2 regions of the Ruminococcus sp. CAG:57 genome follow, and region 1 is predicted to be linked to the other one. Evidence: predicted binding sites of a transcription regulator. Region 1 holds the regulator's gene; the other holds the start of a gene.
What was found. Region 1 encodes HrcA, which represses chaperone genes, less so after heat shock. Its sites were predicted from a motif close to TGTTAGCACTCNNNNNNNNNGAGTGCTAACA; they were not measured.

Region 1 (8,610 bases):
ATTATAGTGATGTTGTTGTATCTTGAAAAATACTCAACATTTGAAATAACGATACCAGTGGCAGTGTTCTGGGCGTGTACCATTTTGCCGTCGCCGATATAGATAGCAACGTGGTAAATGCTCGAGATCGACGCTCCGCCAAAGAAGATAACGTCGCCCTTCTTCATGTTGTTATATGAAACTGTAGTGCCGTATAAAGCCTGCGACGCCGCATAGTGCGGAAGATTTATTCCCACCTGTGCGAACGAGAGCATCACAAGACCCGAACAATCCGTTGCACCAAACTGTGAACCGCCCCATACATACGCTCCGCCCACCATGCTTTTGGCATATGAAACAACAGTGTCTATTTTAGAACTGCTTGAATAATCAGGCTTAGGCGCAGGAGCTGCTGTTGTGGTAGTGGTCTTTTTGCTTGTTTCAGGCTTTGGCTTAGCTGTTTCCTGGGGAGTTGTGGTAGTCTGAGCCGTAGTTTCGTCAGGCTTTTCCGTCTGAGCCGGCTTCTTCGTGGTAGTGGTCTTTTCACCGCTGTTGCCACTCTTTTTGGTGGTGGTAGTCTTTTTCTTGGTGGTGGTCGTAGTCGTGGTGGTATTCGCCTTTGAGGACACCTCCGAATACTTATTGTCCACCTGCTGTGACTTATCTTCAAGGTCGCTCTTATCGTTCTTTATCTGCTCGATAAGCTTGCCCGACTCCTGCTCCATTTTCAGAAGCTCTGCCTGCTCGCCCGCCAAAGTTTTCTGCTCCTTGGCATATTCCTCAGCCTTTGCTTTGAGCTGTTTTATCTGCTCATCAAGCTCCGCCTTGGTCTTTTCAAGCTTTTTATACTGATCCAAAAGCTCGTTAAGCTCGTCATTATCGTGCTTTGCAACTCTCGTCACAAGCTCTATCCTCATAAGAATGTCATAAAAATCAGATGAATTTATCAGCACGTTCGTGTACGAATCTGCTCCTCCTGCAACATACATTGCACGAATACGCTCCATAAAATCGTCCTTGCCCTCGTTTATTGCAGTTTCCTGCAAGTCAAGGCTGTGCTGAGTGTCAAGCTGTTTGCCGTCAAGCTCTGCCATTTGATCTTCAAGCTCAGAGGAATATTTCTCTGAATTTGCTATCTTTTTCTGTATGGACTTATATTTTTTCTTTATAGCCTCAAGGTTGTCCTGCTCGTCGGCAAGCTTTTTGTCAGCGTCAGCTATCTGCTTATCAAGCTCCTGCTGTTGCTTTTTTAGCTCTTCAAGCTGACTGCTGTATGTATCGTTATCCGCCAAAGCGATATCACTTACGCTTCCGTCAGAAAAACCAAAGGCGGCAAAAGCTATGCACAGAGCCATACAGCCTGCGGCTATTCTTTTCATGGGGTAAAAATTTTTCATAATATCAGTTCTCCAAAATATGAGCGTATTATATATTTCTCACGCTGTAACGTTTATGTAGTCCTTTTCATTATAACGCAAAACCCCGTTCTTGTCAAGAAACCAGCCGCTAAAAGCCGTATTTTCGGCATTTTAAGACAATTCGCCACACATATTTTGTGCGTTATTGCACCTATTCTCCTCCGAACATCTCACCCAAGGTCTTTCCTATAAGCTCGCCTGTATACTGTGCCTGAGTGATAGAATTGCCGTGACTTCCCACCTCTATAAGAAGCGAGCCGGTGGTCAAGTCCTGATTATAGTGGCGATAGTCAAACAGAATAGGCCGTGTAAGCCCCTGCCAATCGCTCTCCAAAGCCGACTGCAAGGCACAGGCAAAGTGAAAATTCTTCATATAGTCAGGCATACCCATAGTGCCGTCATCACACCCTGATATTATCATAAGCTGAGCCGCTTCCCTGCCCTCTATCTCCGTCACAGGTGCGAGCCTTGTGCCGTCCTCACGCTCTATGCCGTCACGGTGAACGTCAAGACATACCTTTATAGAGGGGTACTCCTCCAATATCTGCTTTACCGCCATTCGGCTTGAATCGTAAGAGCCGTCATAGCTGGGATAATCATGCACAAGTGTATCGTGGATATACGCAACGCCTGCTTTGTCAAGCTGTTCGCATATCTTGTCCCCTACCGACAGCATATTCATTTCAGGATTGGTGGTCTTGCAGGAAAAGGAGCTGTCATAGTGGTCTTTGTCTGTGGGCTCAAAGCTTTCCGTGGCGTGGGTATGATAAATAAGTATCTGCGGTTCAGAGGAATTTCCGTCTATTTGAAAATCATATGGCTTTGAGCTTTCCTCATAAAGCTCATCATTTGAAAGCTCAGTGCAGTTTCTCACCTGACCGCCGCCGTCAAGGTCGAAATACTGCTCGCCGTCATATCTGCCGTAGGTGTATTTTTCTATAACACCGTCATTTCCCTCCATGCTTGCAGGATATGGTATCTTGTCCGTCACGTCCTGAGCAGGCAAAGGACTTGGCACTTCTGCGCTTACAGAGGGCGTTTGCTTCTCCTGTGGCGCCATATCCATATCCCATATGCTATGCTTTGACACCACTGCCGCTTCAAGTTTACTTGGATATGCGGTCTGGGCAGTTGCTTTGCTATCATCATCAGCGGAAAAACAAGGTTTGTATTCTCCCATCGCCACCCCTGCCGCCACAGCCGCCACCCTGCCGAACCTGCTTGCAGATCTTGCATAAAGCCATATCCCCGTGGGCATAACGAACGCCACAATTATAACTGCAACACAACGCAGGCAGACTTTCTTTATATCCAATGCTGTCACTCCCATATACATCTTAGTATTATAATGTATATGCAGGACGAGCCGTCATATTACCTGCCCAGCTTCACCTTAACAGGCTTGCCCACTGTCATAGAGTCATGAGTCACGTTGCAGTCATAGCATAGTATCTTCACGCCCTTTCGTGAAGCTTTCTCCAAAGCCTCTCCGAACTCAGGGTGAGTGTCATAATTTGGAGTGAAATATTTCACATCGCTCATCTGAACGAGTATCATTATATAAGACTCATACCCCTCATCAAGACAGTGAGAAAGCTCCTCTATATGCTTCACTCCACGGAGGGTAGGAGCGTCAGGGAAAAGCACAACGCCGTCTTTCTCCAGCGTACAGCCCTTGACTTCCATGAAGATCTTCCTATCCTGCGACTCTAAGTAAAAATCAAAGCGTGAATTGCCGTATTTCTTTTCGGGATAGACCGAGAAACCCTCGCCAAAAGGCATTTTTTCTCTCAGCCACTCCCCTACCGCCTTATTCGGGGCTTGGCTGTCCATGTTTATGAGCCTGTCACCTTTTTCCACTGCAACAAGGTCAAAAGCAGTCTTTCTCGATTCGCTGTCTGAATGTTCAAGCCAAACAGTACACCCCTCAATCAAAAGCTCTTTGCATCTGCCCGTATTTTTCACATGGCAGACCTCGGCTTTGCCGTCTATCTCAACGTTGGCGATAAACCTGTTCGGTCTTGATAGAAATTTGCCTTTATGTATATTATCGTATCTCATAATTCGCTCCTTTTATTCTTACTATTCACATTATACCACAAATATGTTTGATTATAAATACCTAAATCATGCTTTCTTAGCTTTGTTGATTTGTGGTTCGATACGAAAAGGGAAAAATATTTCACAAAATCTATTGACGCTATTTTTGAAATATGTTATAGTTTTGAGTATAGGTTATATAACAATAATAATTTATTAAAATTTTAGAAAGAGGTATTTATAATGAAAAAAATAACTGCACTTCTCGTTTCACTTATAATGTCATGCGCAGTAATGGCAGGCTGTTCTGACAGCAGTTCTTCAAGCTCATCAAAAGCAGACAGCACATCAAAGGCAGAAACAAGCGCAGCCGCTGACGAGTCAACTGCTTCAGAAGCAGGCACAGCCACAGATCTCGAGGATACTCTCACAGCGCAGTATACAAAGAAGATACAGGGCGAGAGCCTTGCTATCGACATGACAGTGGCAAGCGAATATGACAATTCATCAGCTGTTGTTGAGATAGCAGGCGGCAATATGCACATGAAAATGAACTTTATGGGCGTGGATATGGACATCTATAATATCGACGGAGTTATGTACACACTTGACAGCGAGTCAAAAACGTATTACACTGTTGATATGGAAGAATCTATCGACGACTTCAAGAGTGAGATAGGCTACGGCATTAACGACAGCTACAAGTTCATAAGCTCTGAAACAACTGACGACGGTCTTATCTGCGAAACTTTTGAAAGCACAGAAGATCCTGATATCGAGCTTGAATCAGGCGTAACTCTCGACACAAGCGATTCTGACGATTATTCTTTCACAACAACATTCAAGTATTACTTCAATGCTGACACAAAGGATATTGTTAAGATAGAAACTATCTCTGACGGCTCAACGACTACTGTTACAGTAAACTCATTCACAACTGAAAACGTTGAAGTCAAGCTCCCTGACGATTTTGACAGTTGGACAGAGCAGTCTTTCGATAAGGACACTGAAGATATCCCTTATGACGCTGAACTCGATGTTGAGTCAGGCGCTGAGTCAGCCGAGTAATTCTTGTCATTTTTTCGGAGGCAAAATATTATGAACAAGAAAATGGTAACTATTATTGCAGCTTTGGCAATGTGTACAGCAATGGCAGGCTGCACTGGGAGCGATACTGCAAGCTCTTCAAAGGCTGAAACAACTACTACAACAACGGCTGCCGCAGAGTCTGCCGCTCCTGCTGAAAGCACTGCAGACGAAAGTGCTGTCACAAATGTTGGCACAACAGATTATGACGTTGACGGCGATTTCAGAGCTTTCGAGCAGATGAAAGACAAGTATGAGGGCAACTATCTTGCTAACCTTACAGGTCAGATGACAAACAACGGCACAAAGTATACTATCTGCATAAAGGACGGCAAGGCTTATCAGGCACTCACAGTTCAGGGCATGAAGTCATACACAGTTTGCCCTGGCGACGGAAAGCTTTACAACGTTTCAGAAGGCACGACCACCTACAGTATCGAGGACGACGACGGAAATCAGTGGAAGTCAGCCGACATACTTTTCGGTGCGACACTCGATTTTGACCACGCATATATTGACACAACAACAAACGTTGTTCACGAGTATTATAACCTCGACAGCAGTGTTTCAGGCGGTGAGGGTCAGATAGTTTACGGCTTTGACGGCGCTACATATGACCTTAAGCAGGTAGTTCTGCTCCCAGAGGGTGCTGACGAATCAAGCGCAGTTTACTTCACTGTAGATTCCATAGGCGAAGCAGACGACAGCCTGCTTACTGTTCCTGATCTTTCTGCTTATACAAAAGAATAATTTTATCTGATCTTTTTCCAACATCGGGCGGACAGACCACTGCGGTCTGCCCGCTTTTTTGCATTTTCAGCAAAGTGTTGTGCAATATGACGGAAAAGAAATTCAAATATTTTTAAAATTTGTGAGAAAAATAGTCTTAAACCCCTTGACAAAATCGTCAAAAGGGTATAAACTATACTTAGCACTCGAGAAGAAAGAGTGCTAACACTTAAATACAATAAGTGCTAACAAGAAGAACGGGTGGTGAGCAAATGGACGACCGCAAGCTGAAAATACTTTCAGCGGTAGTCAATGAATATATCGTAACTGGCGAGCCTGTAGGCTCAAAGGCGATAATGGCTCACGTCAAAGCGTCCTCAGCGACCATAAGAAATGAAATGGCAGAGCTTGAGAAGCAAGGCTATCTCGAACAGCCACACACCTCCGCAGGCAGAATACCAACATATAAAGGCTACAGGCTTTATGTTGACCAGCTCATGGAACAAAACCAGCTTACAGCAAATGAAAAGAAGATGCTGGATTCAATGATACCGCAGGAATATGTCACAGAGGAAGACCTTGTGAACAAGGCTTCAATGGCATTGGCGGATCTTACGAAATGTGCGGCGGTGGTCGCAAACGCAACGCCAAAGTTCTCGCTTATCTCAAAGGTAGAGGTAATACCTACAGGAAAGAGAATGTACGTTATTTTGATGATAACGTCCAACGGCTCTATTAAGAATAAGGTTTGCCGATTGGAGTTCGACCTCAGTCAGGATCAGCTTGAGTTTTTTGATAACTTCGTAAAGGAAAATCTCAACGGCGTGCCTATCGACAGTCTTTCGGACGCTTATCTTGAAAAGCTCACAGAAGCAATGGGAACGTACATGATGACCCTTTCACCGCTTGTTTCCGAGATAATGAAGATGACAAAGGAAATGAGCAGCGTGTCTATCAAAGGTCAGAGTAATCTTCTCACCTGCAAGGACTTCAACCAAAATGAGATAATAAGCTTTCTCGATAATCAGAAGGAGCTTAAAGGATTTATTGACGAAACGTTCTCAGGGCTTCACGTTATGTTCTCCCCTGAGCGTGACGGGTTTGTTATCCACAACTCCTCTATTATAACAGCTCCGTTCTCAAAGGACGGCAAAACAGCAGGTGCGCTGGGGCTTATAGGTCCTATGAGGCTCGACTATGCGAAGTTTATCCCATATCTCGAGTATTTCACAGGAAAGATATCGGAAATGATATCCGAAAAGCCACAAGAGCAAAACAAAGAAGATGACGAAAACGAATAAAAAGAAAGGCAGGCGGCGTAAATTGAGTAAGGAAACTGAAAAGGACACCGAGCTTGAAAAAGAGGAAAACACCTCTGCTGAAAGCGAAGAAGTGAAAGAAGCGGCGGATACCGCAGAAAATGCCACTGAGGATACAGAGAAAAAGGCGGAGGAGAGCGAAACAGAAAAGCTGAAAAAAGAGCTTGCCGAAGCAAATGACAAGTATCTCAGACTTATGGCTGAATATGATAACTTCAGAAAAAGAAGCGCAAAGGAAAGACTGGAGCTTACAGACACAGCAAAGGGAAATGTGATAAACGGCTTCCTGCCGGTGTTTGATAACTTTGAAAGAGCGTTAGGCACAGAAACTCAGGACGCAGTTTATAAACAGGGTGTTGAAATGATCTTCAATCAGTTCAGCGACGCTCTGAAAAAACTCAACGTTGAGGTCATGGAGCTTGCGGGCAAGGAATTTGACCCGAACGTTGCAACGGCGGTCAGCACAGTTGACGACCCTGACCTGGGTGAAAATATTGTGGCGCAGGTGCTTCAAAACGGCTACACCATAGGCGGCAAGGTAATAAGACACGCAATGGTAATAGTAGCAAACCCATAAACAAAGACATCGGGACTTAAGGTCTTGATATAAATTAAGTAAATTTTGAAAGGACTTGATCTTATGAGCAAAATCATCGGTATAGATTTAGGTACAACAAACTCTTGTGTAGCAGTTATGGAGGGCGGCGAAGCCGTTGTTATCCCTAACAGCGAGGGTGCAAGAACAACTCCGTCAGTAGTTGGCGTTTCAAAGAACGGCGACAGACTTATCGGTCAGGTAGCAAAAAGACAGGCTGTTACAAACTATGACAACACTGTAATTTCTATCAAGAGACATATGGGCTCTGACTACAAGGCTCACATGGGCGGCAAGGATTACACTCCACAGGAAATTTCAGCTATGATACTTCAGAAGCTGAAGGCTGACGCTGAGGCTTATCTGGGCGAAAAGGTAACAGAGGCTGTTATCACAGTTCCTGCTTACTTCACAGACGCACAAAGACAGGCTACTAAGGACGCAGGTCAGATCGCAGGTCTGACAGTTAAGAGAATCATCAATGAGCCAACAGCCGCTGCACTTTCTTACGGTATTGATAAGGAAGAGGATCAGAAGGTCATGGTTTACGACCTGGGCGGCGGTACATTCGATGTATCTATCATCGAAATGGGCGACGGTGTTACAGAAGTTCTTGCTACAGCAGGTAACAACCACCTGGGCGGCGACGACTTCGACCAGAGAATTATCGACTGGATGATTGCAGAGTTCAAGAAGACTGAGGGCGTTGACCTCTCAGGTGATAAAATGGCAATGCAGAGACTCAAGGAAGCTGCTGAAAAGGCTAAGATAGAGCTTTCTTCTACTGCTTCATCAACTATCTCTCTCCCATTCATCACAGCAGACGCTACAGGTCCAAAGCATCTTGAAATGACACTTACACAGGCTAAGTTCAACGAAATGACAGCAGACCTTGTTGAGTCAACAATGGGACCAGTTCGTCAGGCACTTTCAGACTCAGGTCTGTCAGCTAACGAGCTTCAGAAAGTCCTTATGGTCGGCGGTTCTTCAAGAATACCAGCCGTTCAGGAAGCTGTTAAGAAATTCCTTGGCAAAGAGCCATTCAAGGGCATCAACCCAGATGAGTGCGTAGCACTTGGCGCTGCATATCAGGGCGGCGTTCTCGCAGGCGACGTTAAGGACGGTCTGCTCCTCCTCGATGTAACTCCACTGTCACTTGGTCTTGAAACAATGGGCGGTATCTGCACAAAGATCATCGAGAGAAACACAACTATACCTACAAAGAAGTCACAGATATTCTCAACTGCCGCTGATAATCAGTCAGCCGTTGATATCAACGTACTTCAGGGTGAGCGTGAGTTCGCTAAGGACAACAAACAGCTCGGTATGTTCAGACTTGACGGAATCGCTCCTGCTCCAAGAGGCGTTCCACAGATCGAGGTAACATTCGATATCGACGCTAACGGTATCGTACACGTTTCCGCTAAGGATCTTGGCACAGGCA
Region 2 (8,610 bases), on a different contig from region 1:
CACCACCACTGTCATGGCTTGCCCTTGCAAGAAAATGATATCCCCTGCCATGAACCACAATATGTATCACAATCCTATTGTGCAGGACAATATCCGGAAGCTTGAACGTTTCGGCTACGAGATGATCGCTCCTGACAGAGGTATGCTTGCAAACGGTGATGACGGCGACGGCAGAATGCCTGAGCCTGAGGTGTTGTTTGAATACATTCTTCGGGAGCTTGCTTTTGAGAAGGATCTTGCAGGCAAAAATGTGCTTGTTACGGCTGGTGCGACCATGGAGGCTATCGACCCTGTGAGGTACATCACTAATCATTCAAGCGGAAAAATGGGCTGTGCGGTGGCTAAAGCGGCTATGCAAAGAGGTGCAAAGGTGACGCTGGTGGCAGGTCACATGGAGGTTTTGCCGCCTATGTTCGTGGACGTTGTGAACGTAAAGTCTGCGGCGGATATGTTTGAAGCTGTCACAAAGCTTGCTCCTGAGCAGGATATTATCGTAAAGGCGGCGGCTGTGGCTGACTACACGCCTGTTGCGGTGGCTGACAACAAGATAAAGAAGTCTGACGATGACATGAAGATAGAGCTAAAACGCACGAAGGATATCCTCGGCTATCTAGGTCAGCACAAACGTGACGGTCAGGTCATATGCGGTTTTTCTATGGAAACTCAGGACGTTATCAAGAACTCTGAGAAAAAGCTCACCAACAAAAACTGCGATATGATATGCGCAAACTCACTAAAGACCGCTGGTGCAGGCTTCAAGACGGACACTAATGTTATCACCCTTATCACTGAGGGCGGTGCTGTGGAGCTGCCTATTATGACCAAAGAGCAAGACGCTCACAGGATACTTGACGAGCTTGCGAAAATGATATAAGTGTACGATAATATGTACAGATAAACAGATCACGAAGGGAAATACGCCATATGAAACGTATTGAGATATATGAAAACGGCATTAATATAGTATTTGAGATAACAGACGACAACGAGGCGAAGCTTCTGCACTTCTCTGCTCTGCCTTTTGATGAAGCCAAGACGGCTTCATACATGGGGCTGAAAACTTTCAGACCTGTAGAGATACAGGCGAGCGGTATCGACCGCCCTGACGAGCGTCACGGAAACAAATATATCGTGACCGCACCAGGCTGGAGAATGAAGTTCAAGGACTTCCGTGATGTGAACAATGACCATGGCAGAAAGCTTGAACTTGTGACATTTGATGAGGGCACAGGTCTTGAGGCTGTGTCCCACTATCAGTTTTACACCGGCACGTCTGTTGTACGCTGTTGGACTACCCTTACAAACAAGGGCAGCGAGGTACAGACCATTGAATATATGTCCTCCTTTGCGCTGACGGGCGTAGAAAAAGAGGGGCTTAAAAAGCCTGAGGACAAGATGAAGATATGGGTATGCCACAACTCATGGCAGCGTGAATTGCAGTGGCAGGACTACACCCTTGAACAGGTGGGGCTTGCGTCCTCTGCAAAGCCTACGGAACAGCGTTCATCAAAGGTATTTGCCTGCACAAACGTTGGAAACTGGTCGGCAAAGGAATACATACCAATGGGTGTGCTTGAAAACACCGAAGCAGGCTCGGTGCTGTTTTGGCAGATAGAGCAAAACGGCTCTTGGCACTGGGAGCTTTCGGACGTGGGAGGACACTTCTATTTACAGCTTTCTGGTCCGTCGGAGATAGAGTCCCACTGGTACAAAAACCTTGTGCCTAATGAGAGCATAGAAAGCGTGAAATGTGCAGTAGGCTCGGTGACAGGAAGCTTTGACAAGGCTATGGGCGAGCTGACGAAATACCGCAGAAAAATACGTCGCCGCAACAAGGATAATCAGAGGCTTGCGGTAATATTCAACGACTACATGAACTGTCTGTGGGGCGACCCTACGGCAGAAAAGGAGTTTCCCCTTGTGGACGCTGCGGCAGAAGCAGGCTGTGAATATTTCTGCATTGACGCAGGCTGGTATGCTGACGGCTTTTGGTGGGACGAGGTCGGCGAATGGAAAGAGAGCAGAAAGCGTTTCCCTAACGGCGTAAAGGAAGTTGCCGACTATATCCGCAAAAAGGGCATGATACCTGGGCTTTGGCTTGAAATAGAGGTCATGGGAATAAAGTGTCCGCTTGTGGACAGCGTTTGCGATGACAGTTGGTTCTTCACACGTCACGGCAAGAGAGTCTATGACAGAAGCCGTTATCAGCTTGATTTCAGGAATCCGAAAGTCCGTGCTCACGCTGACGAGGTAATAGACAGGCTCGTTTCGGAATACGGCATTGGCTACATAAAAATGGATTACAACATAGAGCCTGGTATAGGCACTGAGCAGAACTGCGACAGCGTTGGCGAGGGTCTGTGGGGTCATGAAAAGGCTTACCTTGAATGGCTTGACGGTGTTTTTGCTCGTCACCCTGACCTTATTATAGAAAACTGCTCCAGCGGTGGACTCAGAATGGACTATGCGATGCTTTCAAGATACTCCATTCAGTCCACATCAGATCAAGACGATTACAAAAAATACTGCACCATTGCGGCGAACTCCCCTACTGCCCTTTGCCCTGAGCAATCGGCTATCTGGGCTTATCCTATCACATCAGGTGACAGAGAAGAAGTTGTTTTCAACATGATAAATGCAATGCTTCTGCGTATCCACCAGAGCGGTCACCTTGGCAACATCGACCCTGAGCGCAAGGCGCTTGTTAAAGAGGCTATCAGCGTTTACAAGAAGATAAGGGCGGACATAAAGGAAGCAGTGCCGTTCTGGAGCTTGGGACTGTCCAAATTTTCGGACGACTGGGTATCTCTCGGTCTGAGAAACGGCAACAAGGCTTATCTTGCCGTATGGAGGAGAGAGGGCAAGAGCGACACCTGCGTTTTGCCTATCGACTTCCTCAAGGGTGTTGACGCAAGGGTGAAGTGCATTTATCCTGATTTCAGCGAAACCCCTGTGGAGTTTTCAAAGGCGACAGGCAATGTTTCTGTTAAGTTTGACAGACCTTATATGGCTAGACTTTTTGAGATAGAGTGGTAAAAAAAGTTACCTGCCAATAAGGGTAACTTTTCCCCACACCGCACCTTTTGATTTGTCCGATTTTACGGACAGTTGCTCGCCTGTGGGAGATATTATCGCTGATATTCCGCAGTTTCCTGCACGGAGGACATATCTTCTGTTCTCAACGGCTCGCATTATGCAGTGGCGGTAATGCTGTTCACGGGCGGAGCTTTTGCCAAACCATGAATCGTTGGTGGAAACGCAAATTATCTGTGCGCCCTGCTCTTTCTGTCGGCTCACAAGGCTTGGAAAAATGGACTCTATGCAGATAACAGAGCCTATGGTCATGCCGTCTGAGGCGAGGGGCTTGGTGCGTTTTTCGTCTGCACATTCGCTCATAGTGTCAAGGTGGAAAATGCCTGCAAAAGGTGTCTTTTCACCGAAAGGCACAAGCACTTGTTTCAGGTAGGGCGAAGACGCAATGCCGTTTTTATCATAGGCGAAAAGAGCGTTGTAATCCTTGCCGTTTTCAAGATAGAACGAGCCTGTCACAAGGGTACACCCATGGGTGGCGGCAAAGTCTGATATAAGGGAAAATTCTTTTAGCTGTTCGTCATAGTCTTTCGACACGGCAGTTTCAGGAAGCAGAACAAGATCAGTACCCCACCGCCAACAGCTTTCCATTATAGAAAGATAGGAGCGTGCTGAGTCAAGGGCTTTACGGTCTGATTTTTCCCTGCCCTCCAGACTATCCTGTGCGCAGATAACGTCTATCTGAGGGTAGATGTTATCAAGCTTTTTGTCGAGGTTTATGGAATAAAGTCCATAGCTTAAATTTGCCCCCTGCAAAAGCAGTGCAAAGGCGGTGTAGGCAAAACGCTTTTTGCTTGTATATATCTCCCCATGCAGACCGTTGAGCAGGAAAATTATAAAGCTTGTAAGTCGGCAGCTTATGAGCGTGGCGGATTGCAAAAGCAGCGGCGAACTTGTTACAGCTAGCCATGCCGCAGACCACGGAAACGCCAAAATCGGAACTTTCTCTTGAAGCCACTCCCCTGCTGTCAAAAGCAGGCAGAGCAAAACTATCTCAGACAAACGGTGTTTGAGATGCGGTCGCAGGGGCAGGAAAAGGCTCAGTGGAAGATACATAAGGATACACTCCCACAAGGTCAGACCTAACCACGCTAAAGTGGCAAGAGGTATAGAGGCAAAGGACGGTAGAGGACATATTTTCCATATGGTGAGCATAAAAGTGAGCTGAAAAAGATAATATGGTACAAAAAAGCACAGAAAATCAAGCCTGAAAGCCCTTTTTTCATGGCAGACTGACAGGCAATGCACCATTGGAGCAAAGATAAAAAACGCAAGCCACGGCAAATTCAAGATAGATTGCATAAGTGCGCTCACTATACCCGTGAGGGCGAGGAACGCTCTCCGTGAGATTTTGGGGTCAATTATTTTCGAGATATTCATGTAAATATTATGACCCGAAAGTCCCACATAATTCACAAAACTATAAAGGGAGGCAGTAAATTGGAGATCTTTATTCCGCAGTTTGTCAAGACGGCTCTTGACAGGCTGAATGAGTGCGGCTACGAGGGATATATAGTCGGTGGCTGTGTAAGAGATAGTTTGCTTGGCAAAAAGCCTCATGATTACGATGTCTGCACAAACTGCACCCCTGACAAAATGCTTGAAGTTTTCGCAAATTTCCGCACTATTGAAACCGGGCTAAAGCATGGCACGCTCACTGTTTTGATAGAGGGCGAGCCGGTGGAGATAACCTGTTATCGCAGTGACGGAGAGTATATAGGGCATAGAAAGCCTGCTCAGGTGACATTTGAAAGCTCGCTGGAGGAGGACTTAAAACGTCGTGACTTTACTGTGAACGCTATGGCATACTCACCAAAAGAGGGGCTTATTGACCTTTACGGTGGACAAGGCGACCTTGAAAAGGGCATTATAAAATGCGTTGGCGAACCTGAAAAGCGTTTTGACGAGGACGCTCTGAGGATATTAAGAGGGCTGAGATTTTCTTCATGCCTTGGGTTTGAGATCGAGGAAAAGACCTCAAAGGCTATACTTGAACAACGTGAGCTTTTAAAAAGCATTTCTGCCGAACGCATTGCGTCGGAGCTTAAAAAGCTTCTCTGTGGAAAGGGTGCAAGGAAGATATTGCTTGACTATCGTGAGGTCATAGCGGTGTTCATACCTGAGCTTCGGGAAAGCTTTGATTTCAGGCAGAACAATCCCCACCATTTTCTTGATGTTTACGGTCACATTTGTTTGAGCGTTGAGAACGTCAGACCACAGTGGCAGATGAAGCTTACTATGCTTCTTCACGATATCGGCAAGCCGAGAATGCACACTGTTGACGAGAACGGCATTTCGCACTTTAAAAAGCACCAGTTCGAGGGAGCTTACATGGCGGAGAAGATATTAAAAAGGCTCAGGATAGACAACGCTTCGGCAAAATATATTTATGAGCTTATATGGGAGCATGACAACAGGATACCTGCCACGAAAAAGTCGGTGCGGAGATTTATGGCTCAGCATGACTTTGACTTTGTTATGGATTATCTGGAAGTTCGCAGGGCTGACACATATGCCCAGTCTGACTACAAACGGCAGGAAAAGCTTGCAGAACTTGACCATATCGCAGAGCTTGCAATAGAGATAAAAGAGGACAACGAGTGTATCCACATTTGCGACCTTGACATAAACGGCAAGGATCTTTTACAAATGGGCTTTGGCGGAAAGGATATCGGCATCGGGCTGGAGCTTGCATTGAACGGTGTTATAGACGAAAAGGTGGAAAACAAAAAAGAGGAGCTGAAAGGCTACATTGAAAGCAACTTCAAAAGGCAGGATAAAGATAATACTTAAAGGGTCGGCACTTGTGCTGTGGTGCGTGGTGATATTCATGTTCTCGGCAAACAATGCTGACGAGTCAAACAAGCAATCAAATGCGGTGTTTAACACAGTGATAGAATTTGTCAACCCTGTATATGACAGCCTTGACACTACAGCGCAGGCGGAATACAAGGACACCGCCACGTTCATCATAAGAAAGCTTGCGCATTTCAGCGAATACGCCTTGCTTGGAATACTGGCGTTCATAAATCTTGCTATGGTGAAAAAGCTTGGATACAGAGGGCTTTTTGCGGCAGTTTTTTCTTGCATCTACGCTTCAAGCGATGAGATACATCAGCTTTTCGTGCCGGGGCGTGCAGGGCAGGTGGGTGATGTTCTTATCGACACAAGCGGTGCAGTGGCAGGAATTTTACTTGCCATACTAATACGAAAAATATGGCTCAAAAGCCGTGAGAAAAAATCGTGATAACAAAAAAATATCCGTGGGGGCATTTCGCTCTCACGGATATTTTATTCTAGCAAAACCTATTGCAAATCATATCGTGACCCATTGGTATCGCCTCATTCAAAGCCTAGGCTTTACTTAAATCACTTTATCTCAAGTCTTTTGGTTTCAGGCTTTACATCCTGCATCTTTGGCAGGTCAAGGGTCAGGATACCATTCTTGTACTCTGCGGCGATATTGTTGGTATCAATGCCCGTAAGGTCAAAGCTTCTCTGATAAGAACCGTATGTCCTCTCACGGCGGATATACTTGTCTTTCTTATCCTCTGTCTCTGCCTTATGCTCAGCGGTAAGAACAAGATCGTTGCCTGAGATGTCAAGCTTGATATCGTCTTTATCAAAGCCCGGAAGCTCTGCTTCCATTACATATTTGTCGCCCTCGTCCTTGATATCGGTCTTGAAGCTCTGGAGTGCATTTTCTCCAAAGAAATCATTCTCAAAATCATGGAATGCGTTAAACAGGTCGTAGCTCTTTCTTTCAAATGGTGTAAGTCCAAACATATAAATTCCTCCTTGATGTGTTATATCTTAAATTGTCTTGTAAGCTTTTATCATTTATTCTGCTCTTCCATTGGTATCATTTCCTTTCTTCATTGTCTTTATGATACCCCTGCTATGTGTTCATTGTGTGAAGATATTGTGAACATTAGCTGAATTTTAGCATTCTCATTATATGAGTGCTAGCGCATTAACTTTATGAGTGCTAAAACAATGTCATGACATAATATGATAATCAGCGGGCGAACGCTGTTCGCCCCTACTGCGTCAACGCCTATCACTGCTTATCGAAGCGGTCTTTAAGAAGCTTCAAGGCTTTCTTTTCTATCCTTGAAACATAGGAACGTGAGATACCAAGGCGTTTTGCGACTTCTCGCTGCGGAAGTTGTGGCTGACCGAAAAGACCATAGCGCAGAGTGACTATCTGTCTTTCACGCTCATCAAGAGAGCTTTCGATATAGCGGTAGAGCTGTTCACTGCGAATGGAAAGCTCTATTTTGTCGGCAACGTCCTCTCCGTCTGCGATTATGTCGATAAGGCAAAGCTGATTGCCGTCCTTATCGGAGTCAACAGGCTCGTCAAAGTGGATATCGTTGGCAGACTTTTTCTGGGATCGGAAGTGCATTAGTATCTCGTTCGCTATCCTCACCTAATGTCGTATTTTCATCAGAGCTTGTCTTTGCCCGTTTTCTGTGGGCTTTTTTATAGTTTGCAAGTTCGTCCTTTATATCCTGAAGTTCTACTGTTCTATTGCCAGTAAAGAATAATTTTACATTTTTGCCATCCCATTCAGCGTGTTCTATGACTTGCCGCACAGCGTAACGTTTGTCCTCAAAGGTGGTTTGGGTATCTAAGGCTGCTGAAAATTCAGATAGGCGAGTTGCAAGATCTTTGAAATTAGCAAATGCTTGCTCGCTTTGTGCGACAACTTCTTCAAGCTTGATTATTTTTGAGCTGATCTCTTTGTTGCTGTTTTCAAGCTTTCGGTATTGCTCATTAGCGTCATCGGACATTTCAGGCGACATTTTACTTCCGTTATTGGCAATAAAATTTATAAGGTTCTTTTGTTTTTGTTTATTGTCGCTAAGCCTTTTTTTCATCTGCTCCAGTTCTTTAAGTACAGGCTGTTCGTCGCTTTCAAAATTGCCCTGTGCCTTTTTTAGCTGCTCTGCCAATTCAGATTTATCCGATGTAAGAGCTTTGATTTGCTCCCAGACAAGATCATCGAGAAAGTTGCCGTTTATTCGTTTTACATTGCATCTTTGTCGATTTGAGTTAAGCATCATCTTACACGCATACGCAAAGTTTCTTTCTCCTCGTTCATTATAAGTTTTTGCCACACGAGGGTACATTATAGAACCGCATTTGCATCTGAGCAATCCAGAAAGCAGTGCACAATGGCTGCGTGGGCGATTGTAGTTCTTATCCTTATTTTTATCCAGAATATTTTGAACACTTACCCAGTCTGCTCCATCTATAACACCTTCATGTTCGCCAATAGCTACAATCCATTCATTGTAAGGTTTAACTTTATGGCTGGTATTCTTCTCTTGCTTGGTTTTATTATAAACCATCATTCCTTTAGTTCCGTCAAATTCGGTGTCTTCTGCGTATATTGTCGAGCCTTTATTCTCAAAAAATTTAAGGACAGCGTTATCAGCCTTAGCATATACGGGATTACTTAGAATAACCTTTATTGCAAAACGTGTATACTCATTACCCATTTTCGTTTTGATA

Region 2: the regulator HrcA is predicted to act here: its motif matches at 7,031-7,061, upstream of QVO88_RS05740 (Hsp20/alpha crystallin family protein).

What each region holds. Positions count from the first base shown of each region.
Region 1 is NZ_FR890735.1:14,387-22,996, forward strand. Features, by position in the region: gene QVO88_RS06605 (NlpC/P60 family protein) at 1-1,376, opposite strand, end outside; gene spoIIP (stage II sporulation protein P) at 1,549-2,712, opposite strand; gene sfsA (DNA/RNA nuclease SfsA) at 2,772-3,458, opposite strand; gene QVO88_RS06620 (hypothetical protein) at 3,681-4,505, shown strand; gene QVO88_RS06625 (hypothetical protein) at 4,536-5,273, shown strand; gene hrcA (heat-inducible transcriptional repressor HrcA) at 5,495-6,553, shown strand; gene grpE (nucleotide exchange factor GrpE) at 6,576-7,148, shown strand; gene dnaK (molecular chaperone DnaK) at 7,212-8,610, shown strand, end outside.
Region 2 is NZ_FR890718.1:33,882-42,491, forward strand. Features, by position in the region: gene coaBC (bifunctional phosphopantothenoylcysteine decarboxylase/phosphopantothenate--cysteine ligase CoaBC) at 1-874, shown strand, start outside; gene QVO88_RS05720 (glycoside hydrolase family 36 protein) at 925-3,036, shown strand; gene lnt (apolipoprotein N-acyltransferase) at 3,043-4,470, opposite strand; gene QVO88_RS05730 (CCA tRNA nucleotidyltransferase) at 4,531-5,883, shown strand; gene QVO88_RS05735 (VanZ family protein) at 5,843-6,337, shown strand; gene QVO88_RS05740 (Hsp20/alpha crystallin family protein) at 6,460-6,876, opposite strand; gene QVO88_RS05745 (sigma-70 family RNA polymerase sigma factor) at 7,151-7,498, opposite strand; gene QVO88_RS05750 (recombinase family protein) at 7,452-8,610, opposite strand, start outside.